3 regions of the Streptomyces sp. NPDC041135 genome follow, and region 3 is predicted to be linked to each of the others. Evidence: riboswitches for the same ligand, from Rfam matches in the RefSeq annotation. Region 3 holds a riboswitch; each other region holds the start of a gene.
The links. A riboswitch is a leader RNA that binds a small molecule or an ion and turns the genes downstream of it on or off. The one in region 3 is predicted to bind cobalamin.
Positions count from the first base shown of each region.

Region 1: another riboswitch for cobalamin. It lies ahead of ACZ6CZ_RS24975 (ribonucleoside-diphosphate reductase subunit alpha); the one in region 3 lies ahead of ACZ6CZ_RS27930 (cobalamin biosynthesis protein).
Region 2: another riboswitch for cobalamin. It lies ahead of nicT (Nickel transporter NicT); the one in region 3 lies ahead of ACZ6CZ_RS27930 (cobalamin biosynthesis protein).

Region 1 is NZ_JBVIYZ010000011.1:196,644-199,909, reverse strand. It holds gene ACZ6CZ_RS24975 (ribonucleoside-diphosphate reductase subunit alpha) at 1-1,569, opposite strand, end outside; cobalamin riboswitch at 1,692-1,815, opposite strand; gene mctP (monocarboxylate uptake permease MctP) at 1,994-3,266, opposite strand, start outside.
Region 2 is NZ_JBVIYZ010000014.1:111,330-114,595, reverse strand. It holds gene ACZ6CZ_RS27425 (nucleoside hydrolase) at 1-464, shown strand, start outside; gene nicT (Nickel transporter NicT) at 516-1,598, opposite strand; cobalamin riboswitch at 1,627-1,831, opposite strand; gene ACZ6CZ_RS27415 (ArsR/SmtB family transcription factor) at 1,913-2,272, shown strand; gene ACZ6CZ_RS27410 (LAETG motif-containing sortase-dependent surface protein) at 2,383-3,266, opposite strand, start outside.
Region 3 is NZ_JBVIYZ010000015.1:84,385-87,650, forward strand. It holds gene ACZ6CZ_RS27925 (cobyric acid synthase) at 1-1,117, opposite strand, end outside; gene ACZ6CZ_RS27930 (cobalamin biosynthesis protein) at 1,114-2,058, opposite strand; cobalamin riboswitch at 2,170-2,311, opposite strand; gene ACZ6CZ_RS27935 (hypothetical protein) at 2,495-2,722, opposite strand; gene ACZ6CZ_RS27940 (inorganic phosphate transporter) at 2,769-3,266, opposite strand, start outside.

The DNA.
Region 1 (3,266 bases), on a different contig from region 3:
CAGGCGCAGCTTGAAGAAGACGTCCTGAAGGCCCATGGCGCCCAGGCCCACCGGCCGCCAGCGGGCGTTGGAGCGGCCCGCCTGCTCGGTCGGGTAGAAGTTGATGTCGACGACGCGGTCGAGGAAGGTGACGGCGGTGCGCACGGTGGCGTCCAGCCGCTCCCAGTCGATGTCACCGGCCGCCGCGTCCACGAAGGCGCCGAGGTTGACCGAACCCAGGTTGCAGACCGCGGTCTCCCCGTCGTCCGTGACCTCCAGGATCTCCGTGCAGAGGTTGGAGGAGTGGACGACGTGCCCGGGCTCGGCCGTCTGGTTGGCGGTGCGGTTGGCGGCGTCCTTGAAGGTCATCCAGCCGTTGCCGGTCTGCGCGAGGGTGCGCATCATGCGGCCGTACAGCTCACGCGCGGGCAGCGTTCTGCGCGCCAGGCCCGCGGCCTCCGCGGCGCGGTAGGCGGCGTCGAACTCCTCGCCCCACAGGTCCACCAGCTGCGGCACGTCCGCCGGGGAGAACAGCGACCAGGTGCCGTCGGCGTCGACCCGGCGCATGAACTCGTCCGGGACCCAGTGCGCGAGGTTGAGGTTGTGCGTGCGGCGGGCGTCCTCGCCGGTGTTGTCGCGCAGCTCCAGGAACTCCTCGATGTCGGAGTGCCAGGTCTCCAGGTAGACCGCGGCCGCGCCCTTGCGCCGGCCGCCCTGGTTCACGGCGGCCACCGAGGCGTCCAGGGTCTTCAGGAACGGCACGATGCCGTTGGAGTGCCCGTTGGTGCCCCGGATCAGCGAACCGCGTGAACGGATGCGGGAGTAGGACAGGCCGATGCCGCCGGCGTGCTTGGAGAGCCGGGCGACCTGGTGGTAGCGGTCGTAGATGGAGTCCAGCTCGTCCAGCGGGGAGTCGAGGAGGTAGCAGGACGACATCTGGGGGTGCCGGGTGCCGGAGTTGAACAGGGTGGGGGAGGACGGCAGGTAGTCCAGCCGGCTCATCAGCCGGTAGAGCGCGGCCACTTCGTCGAGCGCCCGCACGGTGTCGTCCTCGGCAAGTCCGGCGGCGACGCGCAGCAGGAAGTGCTGGGGCGTCTCGATCACCTTGCGGGTGATCGGGTGCCGCAGCAGGTAGCGGCTGTGCAGGGTGCGCAGGCCGAAGTAGCCGAAGCGGTCGTCGGCGCCGGTGTCGACGAGCGCGTCGAGGCGGGCCGCGTGCAGGCGGACGAAGGCCGCGGTGCGGTCGGCGATGAGCCCCTCGCGGTGGCCGGTGGCGACCGACGCGGTGAAGGACGTCACGCCCTGGGAGGCGGCCTCGGCGCGGACGGTGAGGGTCAGCAGGCGGGCGGCCAGCCGCGAGTAGGCGGGGTCCTCGGAGATGAGGCCGGCGGCGGCCTCCGTGGCCAGCTCGCGCAGTTCCGCCTCGTCGGCCGCCGCTGACCGCCCCCGCAGCGCGGCGGCGGCGACCCGGCCGGGGTCGGCGTCGGGCAGGTCGGCGGTCAGCTCGGTCAGGGTCCGCAGCAGCGCGGCACCGGGACCGTCGGTCTCCGGCACGCTGACTGAGGCCGGATCTGCTGGCGCGATGGTCACGTGGGGGCTCTCCCTCGCTCGGCACGGGGCCTCGCGGGGCAGGGGATGGCACACGGGCGCAGGCGGCGCCGCGTCCACCTGCCCACTCCACGAGGCCCGGACGTCTCGGCACCCGGACCGGACGGCCGGGCGCGCTGCCGGCAGGTCCTCGGACTGACCAGGCGTGCGGACGCACGCGTGTACACCGTTGCGGGACAGTTCCGGATTCGCACCGGATTCCCCTGCGGCGACAGCGAGCATGAGCATACATCTGGTGCCGGGTTCGGCGAGCACCCCCATATGTTGTGTCGCGCGGTGCCGGAGCGTCATGTCATGACAAACGGGCCGCCGTTGCGCGGTGCGCACGGCGGCCCGTCGGGAACCGTTCAGCGGCGGCCGGTCCGCGGCCGCCGCGTAAGCGGGCGGCCGGCCCGTCCGGGCCCGCTCAGTGGGCGCTGTCCGCGGTCGCCGGCGGCAGCTCCACCTGGACGCCCGGGTCGCCCGCGTCCGCGGTGTAGTCGGCGGGACTGGTCTGGTCGAGGCCCTCGGGGGCCTTGAACGCCCGCAGGGCGAAGGTCAGCACGACGGTGACGGCCACGTTGAGCACGAACGCGGTCAGGCCGATGTAGCCGATCTCCCCGATGCCGGGGATCTCCTTCGCCGAGCCGCCGAAGTGCTTCTGGGTCGGCGAGGCGACACCGTACGCGGCGACCGTGCCGTAGATCATGCCCACCGCCCAGCCCGCGAGCAGCGCCCAGCGGTGGAACCACCGGGTGAACAGGCCGCCGACCAGGGCGGGGAAGGTCTGCAGGATCCAGATGCCGCCGAGCAGCTGGAAGTTGATGGCGACGGTCTTGTCCATGGTCAGCACGAAGACCAGCGCGCCGACCTTCACCAGCAGCGACACGATCTTGGAGACCCGGGTCTCCTCCTTCGCCGTGGCGTCCGGCTTGATGAAGTCCTTGTAGATGTTGCGGGTGAAGAGGTTCGCGGCCGCGATCGACATGATCGCCGCCGGCACCAGCGCGCCGATGCCGATCGCCGCGAAGGCCACGCCCGCGAACCAGTCCGGGAACATGTCCTCGAACAGCTGCGGGATCGCCAGCTGGCCGTTGGTGACCTTCACCCCGGCCGCGATCGCCATGAAGCCCAGCAGCGCCAGCAGGCCGAGCATCAGGGAGTACAGCGGCAGGATCGTGGTGTTGCGGCGGATCACCTCACGGCTGCGCGAGGACAGCGTCGCGGTGATCGAGTGCGGGTACATGAACAGCGCGAGCGCCGAGCCCAGCGCCAGCGTGGCATACGTCCACTGCCCTGCCTCGGCCGGGACCAGGGCGCCGCGCGGCTTCCCGGTCGCCGGGTTGACCTGCGCGAAGGCGTGGCCCGCCTTGGCGAAGACGTCGTCGAAGCCGCCGAGCTTGATCGGGATGTAGATGATCGCCACCGCGATGACGATGTAGATCAGCGCGTCCTTCACGAACGCGATCAGCGCGGGGGCGCGCAGGCCCGAGGAGTAGGTGTAGGCGGCCAGCACGCCGAAGGCGATCAGCAGGGGCAGGTCCTTGACGAACCAGTTGCTGCTCGCGCTGCCGCCGACGCCCATCACGTCCAGCACGGCCTGGATGCCGACGAGCTGGAGCGCGATGTACGGCATGGTCGCGAGGATGCCGGTGACCGCCACCGCGAGCGACAGGCCCTTGGAGCCGAAGCGGCCGCGG
Region 2 (3,266 bases), on a different contig from region 3:
TCAACGTCTGGCACGACCCCGAGGCGGCGGCGATCCTGCTCACCGCCGGGGTGCCGATCACGATGTACGGCCTCGACGTCTTCATGCGGGTCGTCGTCCCCGGCCCCGACGTCCACCGGCTGCGGGCCGGCGACGACCCCGGCACCCGGCTGGCCGGCGACCTGCTCGCGCACCGGCCGACCACCCAGGGCGGCCCGGCCGAGGCCGAGGAGGCGGGCGGTCTCGGCGACGCGGGCGCGGTCTGCGCGGTGGCCGACCCCGCGGGGCTGGTCACCCGGCCGCTGCCCGTCGAGGTCTGCCTGGCGCCGGGACCGGCCCGGGGCCAGACGATCGTCGACCTCCGGCCCCGCCCCGGCGAGTCCGAGATCCACGGCGGGGCCCGCGCCCGGCCGCTGGTGGACGTGGCGCTGGAGGTCGACGCGGACCGTTACGTCCGGCTCTACCTGGAGACGGTCACGCGCTGAGCCGCAGGCGGGCTGCGGACGGCCCGTCCGGCCTGATCCGCACGAGCGACCCTAGTCGGCCTCCGCCGCCCGTACCGTCCAGCGCTGTTCGACCTTGGCCACCTTCCAGTAGCCGATGGCCGCCGCCCACACCACCACGAACAGGGCCACGATGACGTATCCCACGCTGTCCAGGTTCAGGCCGGCTATCCAGCCGGTGACGGCGTCGCTCAGGTCGAGCTTGTCGTGCAGGACGCCGACCAGCTCGATGGTGCCGATGAAGAGGGCGACGGCGATGGACAGCCCGGTGATGGTGAGGTTGTAGAAGACCTTGCGGACGGGGTTGGAGAACGCCCACTGGTAGGCGAAGTTCATGAAGGTGCCGTCCAGGGTGTCGAACAGGCTCATCCCGGCGGCGAACAGCAGCGGCAGGCACAGGATCGCGTACCAGGGCAGCCCGGCCGCGGCGCCGGAGCCCGCCATCACCATCAGGGTCACCTCGGTCGCGGTGTCGAAGCCCAGCCCGAAGAGGAAGCCCAGCGGGTACATCTGGCCCGGCCGGGAGACGGACTTGGTCAGCCGGCCCAGGACGCGGTTCATGAACCCCCGCGAGTCCAGGTGCTGTTCGAGTTCCCGTTCGTCGTACGTCCCCGCCCGCATGGACCGGAAGACCCTCAGGATGCCGGCCAGCGCCACGACGTTGAGGACGGCGATGAGGTAGAGGAAGGTGCCGGAGACGGTCGTGCCCAGGAAGCCGAGCACCTGGTGGGTGGTGGAGTCCTCGCTGGTGATCCGGCCGGCGAGCTGTGTGCCGCCCGCGATCAGCGAGGCGAGGAGCACGACCACGCTGGAGTGGCCGAGCGCGAACCAGAAGCCGACCGAGACCGGCCGCTTGCCGTCGGCCATCAGCTTGCGGGTGGTGTTGTCGATCGCGGCGATGTGGTCGGCGTCGAAGGCGTGCCGCATGCCGAGCGTGTAGGCGGTGACACCGAGCCCGATGCCGAACGTCTCGCTGCCGACCCGGTAGTGGCCGGGGGCGACGAGCAGGAACAGGATGCCGAAGGCGGCGACGTGCAGGGCGGCGATGGCGGCCAGCAGGCCCGCCGTGCGGACGGTGTCCTCACGGCGCCAGCGGAAAACGGCAGGGTCGGTCATACGGTCACGCTCCAGCACCTCGTGGATCACTTCGTGAGCTGCCGTGGCCGGTCTCCTGGCTTGGGGGTCGTACGCCCGCCGTCCCTGCCTTCCCAGCCGGACGACCGGCCAGTGGCCCGGCGGCTGCCGGACGGGACGGGGACTTCCCCCTTCACAGTGGCGAGGGCCGCGTCGGCATGGGTCCTTGACGGACCGTCACCGACTTCCCGAGCACCACGGCCCGTCCACCGTAGGGGGGAGGGCCGTTCCCTGCATAGCTGCACATGTGCGCAGGTATGGAAGATCACAATCGGGAGGCCTGCGAGGATGAGGACATGCATCTCGTGCCTGCCGACCGCGCGGACCGTCGTTCCATCGACGGCCACCGGGTGTGCGACGCCATCGCCGCGATCGGCGAGCCGGGTCATCTGCGCGCCTGGTCCGACCGGTTCTCCCTGCTCGCCGACCCCAAGCGGCTGGCGCTGCTGCTCGCCCTGCACCGCACGGGTCCGCTGGCGGTGTCCGACCTGGCGATCGCCACCGGAATGAACGACCCCGCCGTCTCGCAGGCCTTGCGGCTGCTGCGGGCGGCGGGGGTCGTGGAGGGCGAGAAGGAGGGGCGGGTGGTGCGGTACCGGGTGATCGACCGGGACGTGCGGGCGCTGCTCGCACACTGCGCGGCGGACACCGCCTGACCCACCGGTCCACCTGTGTGACTTACCGGTCCACCTATGTGACCCCCCGGTCCACCGAGGTGACTCACCGGTCCGCCGGTGTCACCGCCTCACCGTCCGCCCGTCCGTCGTCAGCGCTGGGCCGTACGGCGGCGCCGGGTGGTCATGACGATCGCGGCGCCGCCCACCAGCAGGACCGCCGCGCCGCCGGCGATGACGCCGGTGTCGCCGCCGCCGCCGGTCTCGGCGAGGTCACCGTCGTCGCCGCCGGTGGCCGGGGCCGCGCCGGACTCCGAGGTGGCCGGGGCCGCGGTCGGGGTCGCTGAGGCGGCGCCGGACTCGGTGGTGGTGGGTGCCGGGGTGGTGCTCTGCGTCGCCGGGGCGGACGGGGTGGCGGAGCCGGACGCGGAGTCGCTCGGCGCCGGCGCCGGCGTCGGGGACTGCGACTCGGCGGCCGTGCAGTCCTTGGTGCCGCCGTTCCAGGCCGCGATCAGCTTGTCCTTGATGACCGCGTGGTCCGGGCCGGCCGGCAGGTCGCCGTGCTCGAAACCGTCACCGGCGTCCGTCTTGCCGTCGAACCTCACCGCGCCGCGGTAGAGGTCGATCTGCGCGAAGCAGCCCGCGTCCGGCACCGCGATGTCGAGGGTGTCGGTCGCGCCCGGCTTGACCGTCACGGTGTCGAAGTCCACGAACACCTGCTCGCCGGAGGTGGCGAAGGAGGAGCCGTGGGCGAGGTAGGAGGCGAGGGAGGCGGTGCAGGTGGCCGCGTCACCGGCGGCGCGCACGGTGATGTGCACCTTGCCGTCCGCGGAGGGCCGCAGGCTCTGGTCGTCGACCTTCACCGAGTCGAAGAAGCTGGTGCCGTCCAGGGAGAACTGGCAGCGGTCGGTGCCCGTCTCCGTGCCCGCACCCGTGCCCGGCTTGTAGGTGCCGCCGGCCTTCCAGCCCTCACCGCCGGGCGTGCCGTGGGCCCAGGCGCCGGAGGCGCCGGCGACGGAGGCGGCGCAGAGGGCGA
Region 3 (3,266 bases):
GCACCCGCACGGGCAGGATGCCGAGCCCTTCGACGTGACCCTGGCGGCTCTCCACGTCGTCCTCGATGTGCTCGCCGAGGATCTGGAAGCCCCCGCAGACGCCGAGTACGGGCCGTCCTTCGGCGGCCCGGCGCGCGACGGCCGCCGCGAGCCCCCGCTCCCGCAGCCACTTCAGGGCCCGTACGGTCCCCCGGGTGCCGGGGATGACGACGAGGTCGGCGTCGGCCAGCTCCTCCGGCCGGTCCACGAACCGCACCACGACGCCCGGTTCGGCGGCCAGCGCGTCGACGTCGGTGAAGTTGGACATCAGCGGGATCGCGCAGACGGCGACCCGCAGCACGTCCTCACCGACGGGCGGGGCGGTGCTGGACTCCCGGACGGTCCCGCGCAGGGAGACCCGCAGCCCGTCCTCCTCGTCGATCCCGAGGCCGTGCCGGAAGGGCAGCACGCCGTAGGTGCGCCGTCCGGTGAGCCCGTGCAGCATGTCCAGCCCCGGCTCCAGCAGCGACACGTCACCGCGGAACTTGTTGACCAGGAAGCCGGCGACCAGCTCCTGGTCCTCGGGGGAGAGCAGCGCGACGGTGCCGAAGAAGGAGGCGAAGACGCCGCCGCGGTCGATGTCGCCGACCACGAGCACGGGCAGCCGGGCGCCCCGCGCGATCCCCATGTTCACGATGTCGGTGCGCCGCAGATTGATCTCCGAGGGCGAACCGGCCCCCTCGCAGATCACCGCGTCGTAGGTGCCGCGCAGCTCGGCGAGGCAGTCCAGCACGGTGCCCAGCAGCCGCTGCTGGCGCCCGCCGTGGTAGCCGCGGGCGCTCAGCTCGCCCACCGGCCTGCCCAGCAGCACCACTTGGCTGCTCTGTTCGCCACCGGGCTTGAGCAGCACGGGATTCATCCGCGCGGTCGGCTCGATGCGGCAGGCCTGGGCCTGCATGGCCTGCGCCCGGCCGATCTCCGCGCCCTCCCGCGTGACGAAGGAGTTCAGCGACATGTTCTGCGCCTTGAACGGCGCGACCTTCACGCCCTGCCGCACCAGCCACCGGCAGATCCCGGCCGTCACGACGCTCTTGCCGGCGTCGGAGGTGGTGCCGGCGACCAGGAGCCCGCCGCTCATCCGCACCGTCCTTTCCCGAGGAGGCGCGCGGCGGCCGTGACGCCGAGCGCGAGCAGCTGGACACGGCGCGAGAGCCGCACGGCCCGGTCGACGTCGGTGACCCGGACGGCGCGTCCGGCGTCCCCGTTGAGCACGGGCCGGTGTTCGACGCGCCCGGCGTAGGAGAGCGTGCCGCCCAGCCGCACCCCGAGCGCTCCCGCGAACGAGGCCTCCACGGGGCCCGCGTTGGGGCTGGGGTGGCGGTGCGCGTCGGCCTTCCAGGCCCGCAGCGCGCCGCGCGGGTCGGGCCCGGCGAGGGCGGCGAGGGCGGCGGTCAGCCGGGCCCCGGGCCATCCGGCGAGGTCGTCGAGGCGGGCGGAGGCCCAGCCGTAGCGCCGGTAGCGGGGCGAGCGGTGCCCGACCATCGCGTCGAGCGTGTTCACCGCGCGGAAGCCCAGCAGCCCCGGCACTCCGGCGGCGGCGCCCCACACCAGGGCGCCCACGACGGCGTCGGAGGTGTTCTCGGCGACGGACTCCACGACCGCCCGGGCGATCCCGTCGGCGTCCAGGGTCTGCGGGTCGCGGCCGCACAGGTGCGGCAGCCGGGCCCGCGCGGCGGCCAGGTCGCCCGCCTCCAGGGCGCGTCCGACGGCCCGGGCCTCCCGGGCGAGCGAGGTGCCGCCGACGACGGCCCAGGTGGCGGCGCCGGTCAGGGCGACGGAGGCGGCGGGGGAGCGGCGTACGGCGCGTTCGGCCAGCACACCGAGGGCGACGGCGCCACCGGCGCACACGGCGGTGTGCAGCACGCCCCGGCCGCGGTGGTCGCGCCACAGCACCCGTTCCACGGCGCCGGCCGCCCGTCCGAACACGGCGACCGGATGCCCGCGGCGGGGGTCGCCGAGGAGCAGGTCACCGAGGAGGCCGGCGGCGGCGCCGTACGCGAAGACGCGATCGGCACCCATCGGCTCAGCCGGCCGTGGGGTCGGGTACGGCGGGGAGCGCGGGCCTGGTGCTGAGCCTCGATCGGCAGCCGAGCATGCGGTGTGTGTCCTCACTCAGGGTGTCCACGCCCTGGTTCGACGAGACCGGCGGCGAGAGTTCCTGGCTCCCGGGGTGTACTACCCCGGTGACAGTGGCGGGACCGCGCCGGAATCGCACCGGCTTCCTCTTCTGCCGCCGTAGTGGCCCCGGCAGTCCACCACGCCCCCGGAACGGCCGTCAACTTGCCGTTGACCTGCGGGAGGAGAGTGTGCTCAGGCCCACACCCCCGGCCGACCGCCCGTCAGGTCCCGCCCGCCGCACACGGCATGCGAAAGGCTCCTCCCCGGCCCCGGCTGAGCGGAACCGGCGGGAGGAGCCCGTCGGACGGCGGCCGGCCCGGTGGCCGGCCACCCGGGATCAGGCCTTGGCCATGATCAGGAAGATGCCGTACGCCACCGCCGCCGCGCAGGCGGTGAAGCACACGTAGGAGCCGGTCACGGCGAGGACGGCGGAGTCGCCCCGGGCCGCGGCCCGCTCACGGCGGGAGAGGCCGGCGACGCCGAGGGTGAACAGGGCCACCAGGGCCACGGTGACCACGAGGCTGACGCCGAAGACGGAGCCGAGGGCTGCCCAGTCGATCTGCATATCGGTGCTGCTTTCTGGTCACCGGGTCGGTGACCGGGTGCTCGGGTCAGACGGTGGCGGCCGGCGGGACGGCCGGTTCGGCGCCGACCGCCACGGGGGCGGCGGTGACCGCGCCGGCCGGGACGGGGGCGGCCGGGACGGAGAGGGCCGGGACCGGGGCGGCGATGGTGGCCGTCAGGTCCGCGGTGACGGGGCCGGCGGGCGGCGGGGCCACGGCGGCGATGGCGGTGGTCACCACACCGGCGGGCTCGTCGGCGCCCAGGACGTTGGAGGCGTCCACGACCTCCCGGCGGGACAGCTTCCAGATCGCGGCACCGGAGGCCACCAGGAAGACGGCGACGGTGGCGGTGCCCCAGTCGCCCAGGTCCGTCACGGACTCGGCGAGCGCGCCGACCAGCGCGGCCGCCGGGAGCGTCAGCACCCAGGCGACGCACATGCGGGTGGCCGTGGACCAGTGGACCACGCCGCCCTTGCGGCCGAGACCGGCGCCCATCACCGAACCGGAGACGGAGTGCGTGGTCGACAGGGAGAAGCCCAGGTGGGC